DNA from 4 places in the Nocardia sp. NPDC059177 genome. Region 2 is predicted to be linked to each of the others. Evidence: riboswitches for the same ligand, from Rfam matches in the RefSeq annotation. Region 2 holds a riboswitch; each other region holds the start of a gene.
The links. Region 2 has a riboswitch for cobalamin ahead of metE (5-methyltetrahydropteroyltriglutamate--homocysteine S-methyltransferase). Riboswitches for the same ligand answer to the same signal wherever they lie in the genome.
Positions count from the first base shown of each region.

Region 1: linked by a shared signal. The riboswitch ahead of ACFXK0_RS15230 (ABC transporter substrate-binding protein) and the one ahead of metE (5-methyltetrahydropteroyltriglutamate--homocysteine S-methyltransferase) in region 2 are both predicted to bind cobalamin.
Region 3: linked by a shared signal. The riboswitch ahead of ACFXK0_RS06575 (ABC transporter substrate-binding protein) and the one ahead of metE (5-methyltetrahydropteroyltriglutamate--homocysteine S-methyltransferase) in region 2 are both predicted to bind cobalamin.
Region 4: linked by a shared signal. The riboswitch ahead of ACFXK0_RS07655 (ABC transporter substrate-binding protein) and the one ahead of metE (5-methyltetrahydropteroyltriglutamate--homocysteine S-methyltransferase) in region 2 are both predicted to bind cobalamin.

Region 1 is NZ_JBHZBX010000010.1:96,019-99,520, reverse strand. It holds gene ACFXK0_RS15235 (FecCD family ABC transporter permease) at 1-996, opposite strand, end outside; gene ACFXK0_RS15230 (ABC transporter substrate-binding protein) at 977-2,095, opposite strand; cobalamin riboswitch at 2,228-2,416, opposite strand; gene ACFXK0_RS15225 (hypothetical protein) at 2,483-3,322, opposite strand; gene ACFXK0_RS15220 (MarR family winged helix-turn-helix transcriptional regulator) at 3,387-3,502, opposite strand, start outside.
Region 2 is NZ_JBHZBX010000001.1:77,604-81,105, reverse strand. It holds gene metE (5-methyltetrahydropteroyltriglutamate--homocysteine S-methyltransferase) at 1-1,388, opposite strand, end outside; cobalamin riboswitch at 1,533-1,730, opposite strand; gene ACFXK0_RS00375 (pyruvate carboxylase) at 2,016-3,502, shown strand, end outside.
Region 3 is NZ_JBHZBX010000004.1:41,728-45,229, forward strand. It holds gene ACFXK0_RS06575 (ABC transporter substrate-binding protein) at 1-1,480, opposite strand, end outside; cobalamin riboswitch at 1,585-1,716, opposite strand; gene ACFXK0_RS06580 (hypothetical protein) at 1,798-2,448, opposite strand; gene ACFXK0_RS06585 (DUF488 domain-containing protein) at 2,641-3,012, opposite strand; gene ACFXK0_RS06590 (uracil-DNA glycosylase) at 3,009-3,502, opposite strand, start outside.
Region 4 is NZ_JBHZBX010000004.1:253,469-256,970, forward strand. It holds gene ACFXK0_RS07650 (FecCD family ABC transporter permease) at 1-919, opposite strand, end outside; gene ACFXK0_RS07655 (ABC transporter substrate-binding protein) at 916-1,953, opposite strand; cobalamin riboswitch at 1,982-2,175, opposite strand; gene ACFXK0_RS07660 (glucosyl-3-phosphoglycerate synthase) at 2,405-3,286, shown strand; gene ACFXK0_RS07665 (ATP-binding cassette domain-containing protein) at 3,343-3,502, opposite strand, start outside.

The sequences.
Region 1 (3,502 bases), on a different contig from region 2:
GGCGGTGAGCACCCCGAGCGGAATCTCCGCGGCGCCGAGGGTGCGCGTCACCGTGTCGATGATCGTCAGGTAAGCGGCGCCGAGTCCCGCGGTCACCGGGATCAGCACCCGGTGATCCGGCCCGACCCACAGCCGCGCCAGGTGCGGTACCACCAACCCGACCCAGCCGATCACACCGCTCACCGCGACCGCCCCCGCCACGATCGCGGCCACCGTCACCAGCAACAGCCAGCGCAAGGGCGCGGGCCGCACCCCCAGCGTGGTGGCGTCGTCGTCGCCGAGGGAGAGCAGGTTGATCCGCCAGCGCAGGGCCCAGATCAGCGCGCCGCCCAGCAGGACCGGGCCGAGCGCGATCGCGACCTTGCCGAAGCTCGCGGTGGCCAGACTGCCCAGCAGCCAGAACACGATGGCCTGCAGTTCGCCGTAGGGGTCGGCCAGATACGTCAGCAGCGATACCAGCGCCGCGAAGAACGCGCCGACCACCATGCCCGACAGCACGATCGTCAACGGCGCCGCCCGCCGTCCCCGGCTGGTCGCGAACACCGCGACGAGGGCGAGCAGTCCGAACCCGAAGGAACCGAAAACCAGTGCCGCCGAACCCAAGCCGAGCACAATGGCCAGTGCGCCACCGAACGACGCCCCCGACGACACACCCAGAATGTGCGGGCTGACGATCGGATTGCCGAACACCGCCTGCAACACCACCCCGCACAGGGCCAGGCCTGCGCCGATCAGCATCGCGAGCAGCACGCGGGGCAGCCGCACCCGCAGTACCGCGGCCTCCTGGGTCGGCGACCAGGTCTGCTCGAGCTCGAACACTTGGCCGAGCAGGATGCGGACCACCTCGTCGACGGCCACCGGGTAGCGGCCGACGCCCAGCGCCAGCACCCCGACCGCCAGCACGAAGACCGGCAGCCCGATCAGCACGCAGTACCAGCGCACCGGCCGGGTTCCGGAACGCTCGGTTCCGGTCTGCTCAACGACCGAAGTCCGCATAGTCGCGCGAGCCTCCGTTACTCGGCATCGCCAGCATCGCGTCCAGCTGCGCGGCGGTGGGTTCGACCCCGTACAGGAAGCCGTACTGGCGCACGATCTCCGCGCGCAGCCCCGGTGCGCGGGTGCCGTGCACCAGGCCGGCGAGCCATTGCCACATCAGCGGTGACTCCTGGCTCGGCGGATCCCACCGGTAGCCGCCGAGCGGAACCTTGTACACCCGGCGCTCACGCACCGCACGCAACGTCGCCAGGGCCGGGTCGCCGTAGAGATCATCGGGCTGGGCCGGACCGAAGTTCCCGAGCAGCACGACGTCGGGGTCCCAGGCCAGCAGCTGTTCGGTGCCGATGGTGGCGCGCTGCTGGCCGATCCCGGCGGCGCAGTTGCGCGCACCGGCCAGTTCGATGACGAAATGGTTGTAGGAACCGGCCCCCGCGGCGTGCATGGCCTCGGCGCCGCCGAACAGATACAGCACCGAACATGCCGGGTCGGCGGGCGCGGCGGCGCGCATCCGGTCCAGGGTGGTTCGCATCCCGTCGACGATCCGGCTCGCCCGCTCCCGCTTGCCGAGCAGTTCGCCGTACATCCGCACCGCGCCCTCCAGATCGGCCTGCGTCCCGTAACTGAGTTCGGCGACGGTCAGGCCCGCGGCGCGCAGCGGCTCGGTGATCCCCGGCCCACGATCGCCCCACTGGATCACCACATCCGGTTCCGCGGCCAGGATGCTTTCGACATTCGGCGCGAACTCGGCGCCGGCGACATCGGTGCGCACGTCGAGCAGGCGCGGATACACCTCGCCGAGGAAACCGCTCTCGATCGCGGTGGCCGAGGCCGCGTTCATCCCGGCCAGCACATCCGGGCCGCCGTTGACCGCCACCATCATCGACGCCGCCGGCATCGGGATCGTCACCACCCGACGGGCCGGACCGCTCAGCTCGACGACCCGACCGGTCAGATCGGTCACGGTCAGCTCGGCGCCGGTGCCCGCCGATCCGGTGCCGCCGCACGCGCCGGCGAGAAACGGCAGCGCGGCCGCGGCCAGTGTTCCGCCGAGCATCCTGCGTCGCGACATCTCGCCGCTGGGCGGCCGGTGATCGGGCATCGGGTCGGTCCTCTCGTGTCCGGAAGAGGACTCGAGCACACGCCACCCGGCCACGATCGAAACCGCCCCTGCACCGTCACCGATCAGGGCATTTCTCGCTGCCACCCGCACGCCGCCGCGGGTCCTCGCCCGTGGATGGTGTCCGCGACAGGTCAGTATCCTGACTCCCGGATCAACGCGCACCCCGACCTTCCAGCCTGGCGGCCGTGGTCTTCGGTGGGGTCGGCTCCCCGGTCACAGTGGCGGGACCGTGCCGGATTCACACCGGCTTCCTGGTTCCCGTCGCGGTAGTTCGAGCGACACTGTAACGCCACCGGGCGGTTTCGGTGTATCCGCTCATCGGTATCGCGACATTGCCCGTGACGGCGGCGCTCGCGGGTCGCGGACTCACTGCGCGGCCGCGAAGTAGGCCGTGCGGACCTCGATCTTCGCCGGTAGTGGGAAGTCGGGGCTGCCCGAGCCGAGTGGGCCGACGGCGACCTGCCAGGTGTTCGAGGACTTGTCGATGGCGGTGCGGGAGTCGGAAGGTTGCAGGACCACCTCGTGGCCGCCGGAGCAGGAGTAGGCGCCGACCAGGCCGTCGGCGCGGCCGCCCCAGGCGCCGCCGACGCGGATTCGGCACTGGCGTCCGTCGGCGAGTTCGAGTGCCCAGGGTTCGGGTGATTCGGTGCGGCCGATGGGGGTGAGCGGCGGGTCGACCTGATATTCGCGCAGGGTGCGCTGCCAGGGGTCGGAGCCGCAGAGCAGGGCGGTTTTGCCGGGGGTGGGCCAGCAGACATCGGCCGCGGCCGCGGACGGGCCGCAGTGGTAGATGCCGGACGTTGTCGCCGACCGGCTCGGGACGGCATCCGCGCAGTTCAAGGTGCTGACCGGGTCGGCCGTCGCGAGGGCGAATCCGTCGCGGGGCTGACCGGAGGCGTCGACGGCGATCAATGTCACCACGGCGGTGGCCGGACCCGGCACGGGCGCGGGCGTCTTGACCGGGGAACCGGCGTCGGACGGTGCCGGAGTGCCGCCGCCGGTCGGTGCCGTGATGTCGGGAGCCGGCGTGCCGCCGCCGGTCGGCGCCGTGACATCGGGCGCTGGCGTGCCTTCGCCGGTGGGTGCGGCACTCGACGGCAGGAAGGTCATCCCGGGATAGTCGATGGGTTGCTGCTCGTCCGCGCAGCCGACGAGCGCGACCGCGCAGACCGCGCCGATCACGCCCAGTGTTCGTCCGATGATCATGGCCGCCCCTTCGTCCGAGAGCTCGAACCCCGACGTCTGTGCATCGTCTGCGCGGCCGCGCTCGTTAACCCGGCGAACAGATCCCGTCGGCCGCCTCGATCACCTTCGCCGACAGCGACCGCAGCGCGGCGCCCTCCTGCTCGGTGAGCTTGTCCACGAACAACTCTCGCACCAGTTCCA
Region 2 (3,502 bases):
CGGCGCACGTACTCGGCCTCGTCGATCTCGCCCTTGCGCAGCGCGGCGCGGGCCAGGCGAATCGCCGAGGTCTGCGGGTAGGAGCCGATGGTGGTGGTCGGCAGCAGCGGCAGGTCGAGGTGCTCGCGTTGCAGGGCGCGGCGCTCGTCGGCGGGCAGACGGTTCAGGTCGCTGTCGTCGAGGGCGGCCAGGCGGGCCCTGACCTGCTCGACGTGCAGGCGCGGATCGGTGCGCCGGGACTGCGCCGCGTCGCGCGCGGCGGCCAGCTCGGTGGCGACGGCGTCGGTGCCGGTGGTCAGGGCGGTGGCCAGCACGCGCACCTCGGCGACTTTCTCGGCACCGAAGGCCAGCCACGACCGCAGCCGCTCGTCGAGCCCGGTCTCGGGGGTCAGCGAGTACGGCACGTGCAGCAGCGACGACGAACTCGATACCGCGACCGAACCGGCGCTGCCGAGCAGGGTGCCCAGCGTGCTCAGGGCCGCGTCGAGGTCGGTGCGCCAGATGTTGCGGCCGTCGACGACACCCGCCACGAGCAGTTTGCTCGCCAGCGCGGGCAGCGAGGCGAGATCGGCGACCCGGGTGCCCGCGGTGAAGTCGACCGCCACGCCATCGATACCCGTGTCGGCCAGCGCGCCGAGGGCGGCATCGGGATGCCCGAAGTAGGTGGCGACCAGGATGGCCGGACGCCGCGGTACCGCCGAGAGCTGGGTGTAGGTGTCGCGCACGAGGGCGATCTCGGCGTCGGTCAGGTCGGTGACCAGAACTGGCTCATCGATCTGAACCCACTGCGCGCCGCCTTCGGCGAGCTGGATCAGCAGGTCGCCGTAGAGGGTGATCAGCTCGGGCAGCCGGTCCAGGGCCGCGCCGCCGGTGGATTTGGCCAGCTTCAGGAAGGTGATCGGGCCGACCACCACCGGGCGGGCGCTGACACCGAGCTCGATCGCCTCGGCCAGCTCGGCCAGCAGCTTGGTGGGATTCAGCGTGAAGACCGTCTCGGCATCGATCTCGGGGACGAGGTAGTGGTAGTTGGTGTCGAACCACTTGGTCATCTCCAGCGGAGCGACGGTGTCGGTGCCGCGCGCGGCGGCGAAGTACCGATCCAGCGGGTCGGCGATGCCGGCGACGCGCGGCGGCAGGGCACCGAGCAGCACCGCGGTGTCGAGGACCTGGTCGTAGTAGGAGAAGGTGCCGACGGGCACCGAGTCCAGGCCCGCCGCGCGCAGCGCGAGCAGCTGCGCGCGGCGCAGTTCCCGGCCGACGGTGTGCAGGTGGCCCGCGTCGGCGCGGCCGGCCCAGTAGGCCTCGGTGGCCCGCTTGAGCTCGCGGTTCGGGCCCACCCGGGGCAGGCCGAGAACCGTTGCGGTGAACGGGGTAGGGGAAACAGTCACGGAGCTTCTCCAGTGTCGTGCAGGGAGAGCCGACGCCTTTTTGCGGGCACGACACGACGACCGGACAGACCTCCCCGGCGCAGCCGGGACAGGTCGGTGAGGTGGTCCGCGCGCCCGATCCACGAGGCGGTGGCCGCCGGATACGGCGTATCCGGCACAGTCGGCAGGTCTTCGGACTCGCGGGCACCGGTCGTGCTCGACCGACCTACTGGCCGTCGCTTCCCAGGCATCGTGCCCAGTGCTGATGACAGCGTTCGTTCCTGCTCACCGCTGCGGGACAGTCCCGGATTCCCACCGGGTTCCCTCTCACCCGGCACGGAAGCTGTCCGTGCGAGTTTCGACGCCGGCGCGGGAGGTCGGGGCTCCGACTCTTCCACCGCGCAGGCGAACCAGCTGCCCGCCCAGCATAGGCCTGTGCGGGGACCGCAGCTACCACGGCCGTGCGCGCGGGGCCGTGACCTGCGGTTGCGCGCGGGTCGGCCGGGCCGCACCGCCTGGCGGTCCGCGCGGTGAGATGTGACGGCCGGATTACCGCAACTTCGCAGGTCGGCGGGCATGTGGTGTGAAGAATACGACGAACCCACCTTGCCTGTCCGGCCCCGGTCCGGGGCCGGGTACCGTAGGCCAATGTTCTCGAAAGTCTTGGTCGCCAATCGCGGCGAGATCGCCATCCGTGCCTTCCGCGCGGCCTACGAACTCGGCATCGGAACGGTCGCGGTGTTCCCGTACGAGGACCGCAATTCCGTGCACCGGCTGAAGGCAGCCGAGTCCTACCAGATCGGTGAGCAGGGCCATCCCGTTCGCGCCTACCTATCGATCGAGGCGATCGTCGAGGCGGCCAAGTCGGCCGGTGCCGACGCCATCTACCCCGGTTACGGTTTCCTGTCGGAGAATCCCGACCTGGCGGCGGCGTGTGCGCGTGAGGGAATCACCTTCATCGGCCCTTCGGCCGAGGTGCTCGAGATGGCAGGCAACAAGGCGACCGCGATCGAGGCGGCGCGCACCGCCGGGCTGCCGGTCTTGAAGTCGAGCGCGCCCTCGGCCGATATCGACGAGTTGCTCGCCGCGTCCGCCGAGCTCGAGTACCCGATCTTCGTCAAGGCTGTGGCCGGTGGTGGTGGTCGCGGTATGCGGCGGGTGGCCGCGCCCGAGCTGTTGCGTGAGTCGATCGAGGCGGCGTCGCGGGAGGCGGAGTCGGCGTTCGGTGATCCGACGGTGTTCCTCGAGCAGGCGGTGGTGAATCCGCGTCATATCGAGGTGCAGATCCTGGCTGATCAGCACGGCAATGTGATGCATCTGTTCGAGCGGGATTGTTCGGTGCAGCGGCGGCATCAGAAGGTGATCGAGCTGGCGCCTGCGCCGAATCTGGATCCCGCGCTGCGCGAACGCATCTGCGCCGATGCGGTGGCTTTCGCCCGCCAGATCGGTTACAGCTGTGCGGGCACGGTCGAGTTCCTGCTCGACGAGCGCGGTAATCATGTGTTCATCGAGATGAATCCGCGGATCCAGGTGGAGCACACGGTGACCGAGGAGATCACCGATGTGGATCTGGTGCAGGCGCAGTTGCGGATCGCGGCGGGGGAGTCCCTGTCCGATCTGGGTTTGAGTCAGGAGACGGTGTCGATTCGTGGTGCGGCGTTGCAGTGCCGGATCACCACCGAGGACCCGGCCAATGGTTTCCGGCCCGATACCGGGCGGATCACTGCCTATCGCACGCCGGGTGGTGCGGGTATCCGTCTGGATGGTGGGGCGAATCTGGGTGCCGAGATCGGTGCCTACTTCGACTCGATGCTGGTCAAGCTGACCTGTCGTGGTCGTGATCTGCCCGCTGCTGCCGCGCGTGCTCGTCGCGCGCTGGCCGAGTTCCGCATCCGTGGCGTCACGACCAATATCCCGTTCCTGCTGGCGGTGCTCGACGACCCCGATTTCCAGGCGGGCCGGGTGACCACCTCGTTCATCGATGAACGTCCGCAGCTGCTCACCTCGCGTGCCTCGGCTGACCGTGGCACCAAGATCCTGAGCTACCTGGCCGATGTGACGGTGAACAAGCCGCACGGTGAACGGCCGACCACGGTGTACCCGTATGACAAGCTGCCCGCGATCGACCTGACCCT
Region 3 (3,502 bases), on a different contig from region 2:
CGGCGGTGGGTACCTGCTGGAAGCGGTCGCGCGCGGCACTGTTCCACGCGGTGGTCCCGAAGAACACGAATCCTCCTCGATCGTGCAGAATCTCGTGCATGGTCCGATAGATCGCCGTGCGATCCTCGACACCCGGGGTGGCCTGGGCCTTCGCGTAGAGGGCGTCGAATTCCGGATCGGACCACTTCGTGCGGTTCTGCGGCGATCCGGTGAGCAGGCGCGACGCGAAATGATTCGGAATCGCCAGCGGCCCGGACTGTCCCATCGTCAGGTGCCCGGTCGACAGTGCGTCGGTGTAGTAGGTGTCCTTGGCGCCGAGCACCACGTTCACCCGCACCCCGCAGCGTTGCGCGTGCTCGGCGAACAGCCGGGCCGCTTCGACGAATCCGTGTGCCACCGGCGCGGTGAACAGGTCGAACGACAGGTCGCGCACACCGGCGCGGCGCAGCAGCCTGCCCACCTCGTCGGGATCGTAGGTGTGCTGCGGCAGTTCGGCGTAGTGCTGGAAACCCTTGCCGAACACGTCGTTGGACACCTCGCCCTGGCCTTCCAGGGCGATCTTCACCAGTTCGTCGCGGTCGAGCATCCGCATCACCGCGCGGCGCACGTCGGGGTTGTCGAACGGTGCCCGATCGGTCTTCATGGCGAAGAAGTGGATACCGCTGTTCGGTATCGCGGTCAGGCTCAGCCCACTCCGGCCCTGGAGGGTGCGCGCCGCCGAGGGCGTGAGGTTGTCGGCGTAGTCGACCTCGCCGCTCTGCACCGCCGAGAGCCGCGCATCGGACTCGGCGCTGACGATCCGCAACCGGCGGATCGCCGGGGCGCCGTCCCAGTAGTGGTCGTTGGCGGTGGCGACGAATTGCCTGCCCGCCTCGAAGGATTCGAAGACGAACGGGCCGGTGCCGACCGGGTGGTCGAAGTCGGTGGCGCCGTTCTGCACGATCTTGGTCCCGTAGGCCGACAGCGCGATCAGGAATTCGAAGGAGGGCTCGCGCAGCGCGATCTCGACCGTGCGCGCGTCGACGGCCCGGCTCTGGGCGAGATCGACGTGCTCGAGCGCGGAGGCGCCGATGAACGGCCGCCGCTGCGGCGGGCCGAGTACCCGCGCGAACGTGTACAGCACATCGTCGGCGGTGAAGGCCTTGCCGTCGTGCCAGCGCGCCTCGCGCAGCGCGATCCGCCAGCGGGTGCCGTCGGCGTTCGGCTCGGCGGCGGTGGCCAGGCGGGGGATCGGCGTCATCGTCTCGTCGATCTCGAAGAGGCCGTCGTAGACCGACTTCATTCTCGCCTCGTCGATGAACAGGGTGTTCACGCCGGGGTCGATGCCCTCGCCGGCACCCGAACCCTGGAACGCGGCGGTGAAGGTGTCGACCGCACCCTCGCCGTCGGCCGGCGACCGGTTGCACCCGGTCAGGGCGGCGCCCGCGGCGAGCGCGCCACCGAGCAGGAAGGTCCGACGACGCAACGTCGAGGACGGCATGTGTGGCTCCTATCGCGTCTGGTTCTCACGCGACGAAGACATGCGGAAACGAGCCACCCGGGGTGGCTCGGTTCGGCGTATCGATCAATACCCACGTGATCACGACCGTTCAGCACTGCATCCGCAGGTATCTGGCTTCGGCTCGCACGCGAGCCTCACAGTTGCGGGACAGCCCCGGAATCACACCGGTCTTCCCTGCGGACAGGCGTCATCCTACGCATGCCGGCGCGTGCGTGGATCTGCCTGCGGCCGTGCTGTGTTCGGGCGGAAATGACATACGAAGCCGGCGATTCGGATAACTGGAGAATTGCCGATTGTTAAATGGGTGGCAAGCCTTCTTCGACGAGCTGGTCGTGGATGACCGCGGACATCTGCTCGGCCAGTGGATCCAGCGGGGACGCCGGAATGGGCATTCCGTCATCGGTCTGTACCTGGATGAGCGCGCAGGCGAGTTCGGTGAAATCGCAGGATCGGATGATGCCCCAGGTGCGCATCACGACCATTTCCGTCGCCGGTGCGATGGTCACCGAACGGCTGCGCCAGCGCTGCGGCGGGGGTGCGCTGCGCCGGCGGCGGCGGGTGGCCGCCGCGGCGGTGGCCGTGTGCCGCTCGGCGATGAGCGCGGGCGGGATGTGCGCGTAGAGGTTGTCGCACAGCACCGCTGAACGGGCATCGGCCCTGGCCAGGGCGGTGAGTTTGCCCAGCGGCATGGCGTCGTCGGGGATCGCCCAGCCGTAGGCCGCTTTCCAGCGGTCGACCAGGTCGTCGAGCACGACCGATTCGAAGACGGTGATCCGGGCGGTCAGGTCGACCGATTCCTCGTCGATGAGGGCATGACGCTGGGCGGGGGTGAGGCGGTGGTCGACGATCCATTCGGTGCGGATTCTGGTCACTTCCCGCCAGACATGCAGATCGATCGCGCGCGTGCGAGATCGTTCCTCGTGCTCATCGCGATGTGATCGGGTCATTGCGCGCAATCCCTTCATCGTGCTGAACGGCCGTCTATTGCCTTTCCCTGAATGCGGTGGTAATTGCGATATCGGTCCCGACTCTATCGGCACGATTGCGCATTCGGCTATGACCGCGCATGGATAGTCGCCAAATATTTGCCGCGGATCTATAGCGGCCGAGATGAATTCCGCCGGCGCGGGGAGTGTGGGTCAGTTCGCGGGAGCGCCGAGGATGTCGGCGAGCACGGTCGCCTCGCTGATATCGGCGCGGCGGGCCGCGGTGAGCAGGGTGAGGGGTCCGTGCGCGGCCATCGTGCGCAATTCCGCGAGCGCGTCGGCATGGTCGGCGTCGTCGAGTTCGGCGCGATAGCGGCGGGCGAACTCGGCGAACCGGTCCGGGTCGTGGTCGTACCACTTGCGCAGGTCGGTGGAGGGCGCGGCCGCCTTGCACCAGGTGGTCAGGTCGGCGCGCTCCTTGCTGACACCGCGCGGCCACAGCCGGTCGACGAGTACCCGTTGTCCGTCGGTGGGTTCGGGGTCGTCGTAGATGCGGCGCACCACGACGTTCGGTCGCTGGGTCATCGGTTTCTCGCTTCCTGTTCGGCGGCAATGCCTTTCGCTGTCCGCAGGATGTCCTCGAGCATGGCGGGGGTGAGCCGGCCGGTGAAGGTGTTGTGCTGGCTGACGTGATAGCAGCCCAGCACGGTGACGGCACGGCCGTCGGGATGGGTCAGCCTCACCCGCGCGCCGTGGGCGAAGCGTGGCCGTGGCCGCGGCACCCGCCAGCCGCCTTCGGTCAGGACCGTGAACAGGGCCTGCCAGCCGAAGGCGCCCAGGACGACGATCACTGCCAGGGAATCGGCGAGCAATTCCAGTTCGCGGCTCAGGAACGGCGCGCACCGGTGCCGTTCCTCGGCGGTCGGCTTGTTCTGTGGTGGGGCGCAGTGCACGGGGGCGGTGAGGCGGGTGCCGAGCAGTTCGATGCCGTCGTCGACGGCCACCGGGTGCGCGCCGGTCGACAACCCGACCGCGTGCAGCGCCGCGAACAGGACCTCACCGCTCTGGTCGCCGG
Region 4 (3,502 bases), on a different contig from region 2:
GGATCTCCTGCGGCCGCGCCACCACCCGGCCCACGATGTCGGCGAGCAGCAGCAGGGTCGGACCGAGCACGGCCGACCAGACCAGCACCCACCGGTAGTCGGGCCCGGCGACCGCGCGGGCGATGTGCGGGATCACCAGGCCGACGAACCCGATCGGTCCCGCGACGGCCACCGCCGCGCCCGCGAGCAGCACCACCGCGCAGGCGCCGGTGGCCCGGACCGGGACCAGGCGGGTGCCGAGGGTGCGCGCCATGTCGTCGCCGATGGCGATCGTGTTCAGCGGCCGCGCGACGACCAGGGCCAGTACCGCGCCGACCGCGATGAACGGCGCTGTCCCGCCGAGGGATTCGAGATCGGCGCGGGCCAGCGATCCGACCACCCAGAACCGGAAGTTGTCGAACGTGGTCCGGTTCAGCAGGGTGACGGCGGTGGTGATCGAGGCCCACAGCGCGGTGCACGCGGCCCCGCCCAGTGCCAGCTTCACCGGTGTCGCGCCCCCGAATCCCAGCGAACCCAGCAGGTAGACGCAGGCCGCCGCGATCGCGGCACCGAGGAACGCGAACCACACGAAGCCGGCCGGGGTGGTCACGCTCAGCGCGCCCATGGCGAGCACAATCGCCAGCGAAGCGCCCGCGTTGATGCCCAGCAGGCCGGGCCCGGCGAGCGGGTTGCGGGTCAGGCCCTGCATCACCACACCGGCCAGGGCCAGCGCCACGCCCGCGAGCAGCCCGGCGAGGGTCCTCGGCAGGCGGATATAGCGCACGATCCGGTCGCTGTCGGTGCCGCGGAAGTCGGTGAACGCCGTGAGGGCCTGGTCGAGGGTGAGCGGGTGCGCGCCGATCAGGACGGAGGCGACGCAGACAGCGGCGAGCGCGGCACCGGCCAGCATCAGGCCGGTGCCGCGAACGGTGCGGGTCACCGTCCGAACAGATCGGGGTGGATCAACTCGGCGACCAGTTCGGTCGCGTGCGCGATCCGCACACCGGCGGCCCGGTCCGCGAACAGGAACGGATGCACCACGCCGTTGCGCACGGCGGTGAGGTTCGCGAAGGCCGGGTTGCCGACGATCCGGTCGACCTGCGGCTGCGCGTCGGTGCGGGTGTAGGTGGCCTTGCAGCACTGGCTGGTCAGGATGATGTCGGGATCGCGGGCGATCAGGCTTTCGGCGCCGATCGGGACATTGCGGCGCTCGGTGAGATCGGCGAAGGCGTTGACTCCGCCGGCCGCCTCGATGATCTGGGTGACGAAGTCGATGCCGCCCGCGACGGTGTAGGAGCCGTCGTCCTTGGGCGTGACGACCGCGACCCGCGGGCGTGGCGCGCCGGCCACCGTCGCGCGCACCGCCTCGATCCGGGTACTCAGCTGTGTGACCAGCTCGTCGGCCCGTCCGGCAACACCCCACAGCGCGCCGAGGTCACGCAGGTCGGCGTAGACATTGTCGAAACGCACGGTCTTCGGGTCGATCGCCTCGTCGGCGAGTCCGTCCGCGCTCGGGCACAGCGGGCTCAGCACCCAGGTCCGCACGCCGAGTTCGTGCAGGCTCGCCCGGGTGCCGACACTGTTCTGGGCCGAGGCGGCGAAGACGCCGTTGTAGCCCGACAGCACGAAATCGGGTGTCTGCGCGAGCAGTTCGTCACGGCTGGGCAGCTTCTCGGCATAGGCCGACTTCGCCTGTGCGTCCCGGTATTCGGGCAGTACTTCGGCGTCCAGGAACGCCGTGCCCACCAGCCGGTCGGTGACGCCGAGGGCGTGCGCGATCTCGATCGAGGGCTGGTAGGCGGCGTAGATCCGTTGCGGTGGCGCGTCGACGGTGATGTCGATTCCGCAGTTGGCGCGGGTCACGGCGTTCGCGCCGGTGGTCGCGGGGGCGGGTTGCACACCGCAACCGGTGACGACGATCGCGCAGGCGATCAGCGCGCCGGTACGTAGGCGCGCGAAAACAGACGGGGTCAAGGTGACGGCCTTCCAGGTCCTCGTGGAACGGTTACTGCGTGGCCGTGGCCGGTCTCCTGGCTGACGGGATTGCGTGCGCCGAATCCACCTTCCCAGGGCATCGGCCCCAGTGGCTCCGGGCAGCGTCTGCTGCCCGGAACGATTCGTCGCTCCCGATCACAGTGGCGAGGGCCGCACCGGTTTCCCACCGATTTCCCGAACACCACGGCTGCTGGACTCTAGCAAGATCGGTGCCGGGGTAGCGGGAGCACCCTGGTCGGACGTCCGGTCAGCGCGGGTCGGGGCAGCCGGTGCGGGCGGGCCGGCAATCAGTCTCCGCAGACAATGCCACGCCCGCGCGCGGCCGCACCACCTGTCCGACGACCAGGTCGCCCGGCGCGCTGATTGGCTCCCGTCACAGGATCGTGGTGTTCGCTGGCGGGCGGGGTCGGGGTGTCGTTCACTGTTCGGCATGAACGTCCGTGAACTGATCGACCGGAAGTCCGGTCGCCGGATCTCGGTGGTGGTGCCCGCGCTCGACGACGAGGACACGGTCGCCGGAGTGGTCGCCTCGGTCCGCCCGCTGCTGGGCGGGCTGGTCGATGAACTGATCGTGCTCGACGCAGGCTCCGCCGACCGCACCATCGCGCGAGCCAGGGCGGCCGGCGCCGCCGTCTACACCCGGGAGGAGGCGCTCCCCGAGGTGCCGCCGCGCCCGGGCAAGGGTGAGGTGCTGTGGCGCTCGATGGCGGTGTGCACCGGTGACCTGATCGTCTTCCTCGACGCGGATCTGGTGGAGCCGGACCCGTTGTTCGTGCCCACGCTGGTCGCCCCGCTGCTCGCCGACCCGGGGCTGGCCCTGGTGAAGGGTTTCTACCGGCGGCCGCTCGCCGGTGGTGCCGGGGTGGACGCCGACGGCGGCGGGCGGGTCACCCAACTGGTCGCCCGGCCGCTGCTCACCGCGCTGGCGCCCGCCCTGGCCGAGATCGTGCAGCCGCTCGGTGGTGAATACGCCGCCACCCGTGCGTTTCTCGGCGAGATCTCCTTCGCCAGCGGGTTCGGCGCCGAGATCGGCATCCTGCTCGACTGCTGGCAGCGCCGTGGCCTGTCCGCGATCACCCAGGTCGACCTCGGCGTGCGGCGGCACCGTCATCGGCCGACCCACGAACTGGCGGTGATGAGCAGGCAGGTGGTGGCGACACTGCTGGACCGGCTCGGCATCCGTGACTCCGGCATCGGCCTGGTCCAGTTCCTGCCGGGCGAGACCGGATGGCAGCGCACCCCGTCGGAGGTCAGCCTGGCCGACCGCCCACCGATACCGCGGATGGCCGCCGCGCACCGCGATATCGCCTGACAGACACCGAGCGCCGGTGCGGTCTACAGACCACACCGGCGCTCGGCCCAGATGTACTACGCGGCGACCAGGCCGAAGTCGAGCTTGATCAGCTGGTCGGCGCAGTCGAAGTAGCGGTCGTCGTGGGTGATCACGATGACCGTCTTCCCGCGGCGCTTGAGATCGGTGAGGATCTCTCGGTAGAACACCTCGCGGAAGCGCGGCTCCTGATCGGCG